Regions from separate parts of the Salmonella sp. A1325 genome, predicted to be linked through region 1. Evidence: predicted binding sites of a transcription regulator. Region 1 holds the regulator's gene; each other region holds the start of a gene.
The links. The regulator CRP, encoded in region 1, controls carbon source genes, mostly activating them, when cyclic AMP is high. The targets are predictions, from matches to a motif close to ATGTGANNNNNNTCACAT.
Positions count from the first base shown of each region.

Region 2: a site for CRP is predicted at 1,225-1,242, ahead of NAZ64_RS05410 (acetyl-CoA C-acetyltransferase). Genes of this name have one in related genera too.
Region 3: a site for CRP is predicted at 1,289-1,306, ahead of rhaS (HTH-type transcriptional activator RhaS). Genes of this name have one in related genera too.

Region 1 is NZ_JAMLWO010000004.1:15,147-17,419, forward strand. Features, by position in the region: gene NAZ64_RS09450 (phosphoribulokinase) at 1-295, shown strand, start outside; gene NAZ64_RS09455 (OsmC family protein) at 391-795, opposite strand; gene crp (cAMP-activated global transcriptional regulator CRP) at 1,103-1,735, shown strand; gene NAZ64_RS09465 (YccS/YhfK family putative transporter) at 1,784-2,273, shown strand, end outside.
Region 2 is NZ_JAMLWO010000002.1:314,554-316,826, forward strand. Features, by position in the region: gene NAZ64_RS05410 (acetyl-CoA C-acetyltransferase) at 1-1,152, opposite strand, end outside; gene NAZ64_RS05415 (LysR family transcriptional regulator) at 1,275-2,138, opposite strand; gene NAZ64_RS05420 (multidrug/biocide efflux PACE transporter) at 2,242-2,273, shown strand, end outside.
Region 3 is NZ_JAMLWO010000011.1:113,141-115,413, reverse strand. Features, by position in the region: gene rhaB (rhamnulokinase) at 1-1,146, opposite strand, end outside; gene rhaS (HTH-type transcriptional activator RhaS) at 1,434-2,270, shown strand.

The DNA.
Region 1 (2,273 bases):
TTACATTACGCCGCAGTTCTCGCGTACCCATATAAACTTCCAGCGCGTGCCGACCGTCGACACGTCCAATCCGTTCGCCGCAAAGGGTATTCCCTCGCTGGATGAGAGTTTTGTGGTGATCCATTTCCGCAACCTGGAAGGGATCGATTTTCCCTGGCTCCTGGCGATGCTCCAGGGCTCGTTTATTTCTCACATTAATACATTAGTGGTGCCGGGCGGCAAAATGGGGCTGGCGATGGAGCTGATTATGTTGCCGCTGGTGCAGCGATTAATGGAAGGCAAAAAAATCGAATAACCGCGGTGAAATGCCCGATGGCGCTACGCTTATCGGGCCTACGAGATAAAAACGGGTAGGCCGGATAAAGCCACGCCGCCATCCGGCATCACATGTTACGCCGCAATCACTTCATACGAATGGGTAATATTGACCGCTTTTTCCAGCATTAGCGCCACCGAGCAATATTTTTCCGCGGAGAGATCGACAGCGCGCGCGACGGCAGCCTCTTTCAGATCGCTGCCGGTAACGATAAAATGCAGATTAATGTGCGTAAACAGGCGCGGCGCGTCTTCCCGGCGCTCGGATGTCAGCTTCACTTCGCAGTTGGTGACATTCTGACGGCCCTTTTGCAGGATTGATACCACATCAATAGCGCTACATCCGCCAGCCGCCATTAATACCATCTCCATCGGACTCGGCGCTTTGTCACCGGAGTTGCCATCCATTAAAATCTGGTGGCCGGAGGAGGACTCTCCGAGGAACGTGAGCCCTTCAACCCACTTTACACGCGCTTGCATATTTCGTAACTCCAATGTTTCAATTTTCCTGAAAGATTACGCGCATACAACAAAAGTCGCAATGGAAGGCGACCTGGGTCATGCTGAAGCGAGACACCAGGAGACACACGGCGAAAGCTATGCTAAAACAGACAAGATGCTACAGTAATACATTGACGTACTGCATGTATGCAGAGGACATCACATTACAGGCTACAATCTATTTTCGTAGCCCCCTTCCCAGGTAGCGGGAAGTATATTTTTGCAACCCCAGAGACAGTGCCGTTTTCTGGCTCTGGAGACAGCTTATAACAGAGGATAACCGCGCATGGTGCTTGGCAAACCGCAAACAGACCCGACTCTTGAATGGTTCTTGTCTCATTGCCACATTCATAAGTACCCGTCAAAGAGCACGCTGATTCACCAGGGTGAAAAAGCAGAAACGCTGTACTACATCGTTAAAGGCTCCGTGGCAGTGCTGATCAAAGATGAGGAAGGGAAAGAAATGATCCTTTCTTATCTGAATCAGGGTGATTTTATTGGTGAACTGGGCCTGTTTGAAGAAGGTCAGGAACGCAGCGCCTGGGTACGTGCGAAAACCGCATGTGAGGTCGCTGAAATTTCCTACAAAAAATTTCGCCAATTAATCCAGGTCAACCCGGATATTCTGATGCGCCTCTCTTCCCAGATGGCTCGTCGCTTACAAGTCACCTCTGAAAAAGTAGGTAACCTCGCCTTCCTTGACGTCACCGGGCGTATCGCTCAGACGCTGCTGAATCTGGCGAAACAGCCCGATGCCATGACGCACCCGGATGGGATGCAGATCAAAATCACCCGTCAGGAAATCGGCCAGATCGTCGGCTGCTCCCGCGAAACCGTTGGTCGTATTTTGAAAATGCTGGAAGATCAAAACCTGATCTCCGCGCATGGCAAGACCATCGTCGTCTACGGCACCCGTTAATTCCGTCAGAATGGCGCGTTTTATCATGCGCCATTTTTGTTTGCATCGATGTGGCGAAGACTGATTTATCACCCAGAGATTAATTACGCACTACGGCAAACGCTGGTGCTGTGCCTGCCTGTGGCTGTTGGTTTATTGATAGGCCAGCTACACCTGGGCTTGCTTTTCTCTCTCGTTCCCGCCTGCTGCAACATTGCAGGTCTGGATACCCCGCACAAACGCTTTTTTAAACGCCTGATCATCGGCGCGTCGCTGTTCGCCGGATGCAGTCTGGTAACGCAACTTCTGCTGGCGGAATCCATCCCCCTGCCGTTGATCCTGACCGGGCTCACGCTGGTGCTTGGCGTGACGGCGGAAATTAGCCCGCTTCACGCGCGGCTACTGCCAGCGTCGCTGATTGCCGCCATCTTTACCCTGAGTCTTGCGGGATACATGCCCGTCTGGGAGCCACTGCTCATTTATGCGCTGGGCACGCTATGGTACGGCGTGTTTAACTGGTTTTGGTTCTGGCTATGGCGCGAACAGCCGCTGCGCGAGT
Region 2 (2,273 bases), on a different contig from region 1:
GCCCTGGCCGCCACCGATACACAGCGTCGCCAGGCCTTTACGCGCGTCGCGTTTAACCATTTCGTGCACCAGTGAAACCAGAATTCGACAGCCGGAAGCGCCAATGGGATGCCCCAGCGCAATCGCGCCGCCATTAACGTTTACCCGTCGCTCATCCCATTCCAGCATTTTTCCTACCGACAACGCCTGGGCGGCAAACGCTTCGTTGGCTTCGATAAGGTCGACCTCCGTCAGTTGCCAGCCGGCGCGCTCCAGACAGCGCCGGGTAGCATATACCGGCGCAATCCCCATTAGCGCAGGATCGACGCCGACGCTGGCAAACGCGCGAATGCGCGCCAGCACCGGCAACCCCAGCGCCTGGGCTTTCGCCTCGCTCATCATCATCACCGCGGCGGCGCCATCGTTGATTGAGGAGGCATTACCCGCCGTCACCGAACCTAAACTATCAAACGCCGGATGCAGCAGGGCTAACCCCTCCGCACTGGCGTCGGCCCGCGGTTGTTCATCCGTATCGACAATTGCGGTCTGCCCATTACGTTGCGTGACGATGGGGACAATCTCATCTTTAAAACGTCCGGTATCAATCGCGGCCCTGGCTTTTTGCTGCGAACTGAGCGCATAAGCATCCTGTAACTCGCGGCTGATGCCATATTCCCGCGCCAGGTTTTCTGCCGTCACGCCAATGTGATAATCGTTGAAGGCATCCCATAAGCCATCATGTACCAGACTATCCACCAGATTGTCGGCATCAGGCAACGCGCCGGTACGACTGTCATTGAGGACATGCGGCGCACGGCTCATATTCTCCTGCCCGCCCGCGATAACAATGTCCGCTTCGCCGCACTGAATAGCCTGCGTCGCCAGGTGCAACGCTTTTAAACCGGAACCACAAACGTCATTAATGGTAATGGCGGAAACGGTAGTCGGCAGCCCTCCTTTGATGGCTGACTGGCGCGCCGGATTCTGCCCGGCACCAGCCGTCAGCACCTGACCGAGGATGACCTCATCGATAGCGTTAGCGTCCACGCCGGTGCGCTCAATTAACGCTTTTACGACCATGCTCCCCAGCTCGACGGCGGAATGACGGGCCAGCGTTCCCTGAAAACAGCCGATGGGTGTCCGTAAAGCCCCCACTATCACAACCTCTTTCATTACCACCTCAGCGCAAAATGACACCGCCATAGTAGAGCATTGTTAAAATTAGTTATCTTGATTGTTTAAAAAAAGTGAGTTTTATCACAAAGGAAATGACGCTGATTTGACGGTGACGCAGCTTATTTCTGCTGCAAATGGTAGCGAAGCCAGTTCCCCGCCGTTCCGGGCGGCGTTTTCTTGTTCCACAGCAAATCAATAGCAATCGCCCTCGGCCAGCCAGGAACATCCAGCTGCGCCAGCGGTTTTTCCGCCGCAAACTCTTCCACCAGCGCGCAGGGCAATACGCACCAGCCAAATCCCTGAACCGCCATGCTCAACAGCAATAAATAGTTTGGCGCTGACCAGGCCGGGCCGCGCGTAATGTTGGCGTTAGAGTCAAGATAGGTATTCAGACGCAGCTCGCGCCAGGTATGCAGTTGTTCCCATTGCAGGTTCGTCTGCGACGCCAACGGATGCGTGGTCGCCACATAAACCCCCATCCAGCTTTGAACAGGCAGACGCGTCGCGCCAATGTTTGTGGGATAGTCATCACGCGCTTCAATCAGGCCTATCTGGGCGCGCCCTTTTTGCAGCAGGTCGATGACATCATCATTTTCTCCGATCAAGCATTCAAACTCGGTATGCGGAAATTGACGATCAAACTGCGCCATTAACTCTTCCAGACTGTCAGGGTGCAGGGTATCAGAGAGGACGAACGTGAGTCTTGCCTCCGTCTCGCCGGATAACGTCAGCGCCACCTCATCCAGACGATCGCTCGCCGATAAAATAGCCTGAACATAGCTAAGCACCCGTTTTCCTTCTTCGGTCAGAACGGGCTGGCGCGAAGATCGATCAAATAATGAAAATCCCAGATCCGCCTCCAGATGCGCAATGGCGGTACTAATGGTGGACTGGCTTTTACGCAGGCGGCGCGCCGCCGCAGAAAACGAACCGCAAGAGACGGTCTCAACAAATGCCATTAACGCTTCAGGTGAGTAACGCATAACCTATCTACTTTATCGATGGATGTTATCTTTTAGGTATCACATTAAACGATAAAATAGCGGAAATTTCTTTAGCTTGATTAAGAGTAAGGTTTTTTCGTTTATGCAACATGACGCCATACAACGTCGCTCGCT
Region 3 (2,273 bases), on a different contig from region 1:
AATGTCGGCATACAACAGCGCCAGACTGTCGAAAATGCAGCGCGCCAGTTCGGCATCGCTGACGGGAACGGGCTGGTCGGTCTCGCGACAGGCGGCCTGGATTTCGGCGCTCATATCGTCAGGATTGATAAAGCGATCGTCATTCGGGTTAATCAGGAAACGGCAGGCCGGCAGCGCTTCTGTTTGGGCGATAAGCGCAGGCAGATCGGTAATGCGCCGTTCTTTCAGCACACGCTGGAGCAGCCACAAACCCATAATGTTTTTCAGTACCCGATAACGCCCTTCCGCGCCGCCTTCGTTGGTGATATTGGCAGCCAGCGCCTCGTCAGTGGTGTAGGGCATTTTGCTTTCAAAACCCATCAACGACCAGGTGCCTGAAGACAGGTAAGCGCTATGTTTATTTGCCAGCGGAGAGGCAATAACGGCGCTGGCGGTATCGTGGCTGGCGACGGCTACCACCGGAATACGGTTGCTCTGCGGGCAAATCCAGTCGCCGATAACATTGCCAGGGTGCGAGGGGCGACCGAACCAGCTCTTTTTCGCGCCAGTCCATGTCAGCAGGGTCTCGTCCCAGTCATCGGTATTGATATTGACCAACTGGGTGGTCGTGGCGTTGGTGTATTCCCAGTTCATTTCACCGGTCAGGCGGTAGCTGAAATAATCGGGCATCAGCAGCGCATGAGCGACCTGCGCTGTTAACTCAGGCTGTTGTTTCGTCAGCGCGCGTAGCTGATAGATGGTGTTAAACGGCAGAAACTGAATCCCGCTGCGGCGATAGATTTCGCTTTTGCCGATCTGGACCAGCGCTTGCGACATGATGCCCGTGGTACGGTTATCGCGGTAGGAGACCGGCAGGCCGACACGCTGACCTTGTTTATCCAGCAGGACATAATCGACGCCCCAGGTGTCGATGCCGATGCTGTCGATAAGAATGCCTTCATTGCAGACTTTCTTCAGACCAAGACGGATATCCTTTTCCAGACTGTCGATGTCCCAGGTGTCAAACCCGTCTGTTTTTTGTAGGCAGTTCACAAAACGGTGAATTTCACGTAGCGTCAGGGTACGGTGTTTGCTGTCGTAACGCGCCAGCATCACGCGCCCGCTGGATGCGCCGAGATCAACCGCGACACAATGGCGAAAAGTCATAATCAGGTCCTTCTTAGAGTCATTGCGCACAGTCTAAAAAAGCCCTCAAAGACCTACCTTCTCGTTACTGACAGGAAAATGAGCCGCTGGCAACAAGGCAAAGATGAACGTGATAGCGTTCACAGTTTCTACTAATAGGCCGGTGTGATGTCGTCCGCATTTCCCGCTTTTTCCCGCCTTTTCTTGAAAAAAAGACCATGTTTGCGCGCTTTAGCGTCAAAAATTTAAGGTGAGGCCGATAGCCCTTAATTACTATTCGGACATGTTGAATTCAGGAGGAAGCAACCATGACCGTACTGCATAGCGTGGATTTTTTTCCATCAGGTAAAGCGCCCGTGGCGATTGAACCCCGTCTGCCGCAAGCCGCTTTCCCTGAACATCATCATGATTTTCATGAAATCGTGATTGTGGAACACGGTACGGGCATTCATGTATTCAACGGGCAGCCGTATACCATCAGCGGCGGTACCGTGTGTTTTGTTCGCGATCACGACCGGCATTTATATGAACATACCGACAACCTATGCCTGACGAATGTACTGTGGCGTTCGCCGGACGCTTTCCAATTCCTGGCGGGGCTGGATCAATTGCTGCCGCAGGAGCAGGATGGTTACTATCCTTCGCACTGGCGGGTGAATCAGAGTGTGTTGCAGCAGGTGCGCCAGTTGGTCGGTCTGATGGAGCGCGCCGGAGACAGCATGGATGCGCCTGCGGTGGCGAATCGCGAAATTTTGTTTATGCAACTACTGGTGTTGTTACGCCGCAGTAGCCTGATGGAAGGCGCGACCAATAACGACGCCAAACTCAACCAACTGATGGCATGGCTGGAAGACCATTTTGCGGAGGAGGTTTGCTGGGAGGCGGTAGCTGAACAGTTTTCGCTGTCGCTACGTACGCTGCATCGTCAGCTTAAACAGCATACCGGGCTGACGCCGCAACGTTACCTTAATCGCCTGCGTTTGATCAAAGCCCGGCATTTATTGCGCCATAGCGATCATAGCGTGACAGAAATCGCGTACCGCTGCGGTTTTGGCGACAGTAACCACTTTTCGACTCTGTTTCGCCGAGAATTTAACTGGTCGCCGCGGGATATCCGTCAGGGACGCGATGCGATAATCCAGTAACGC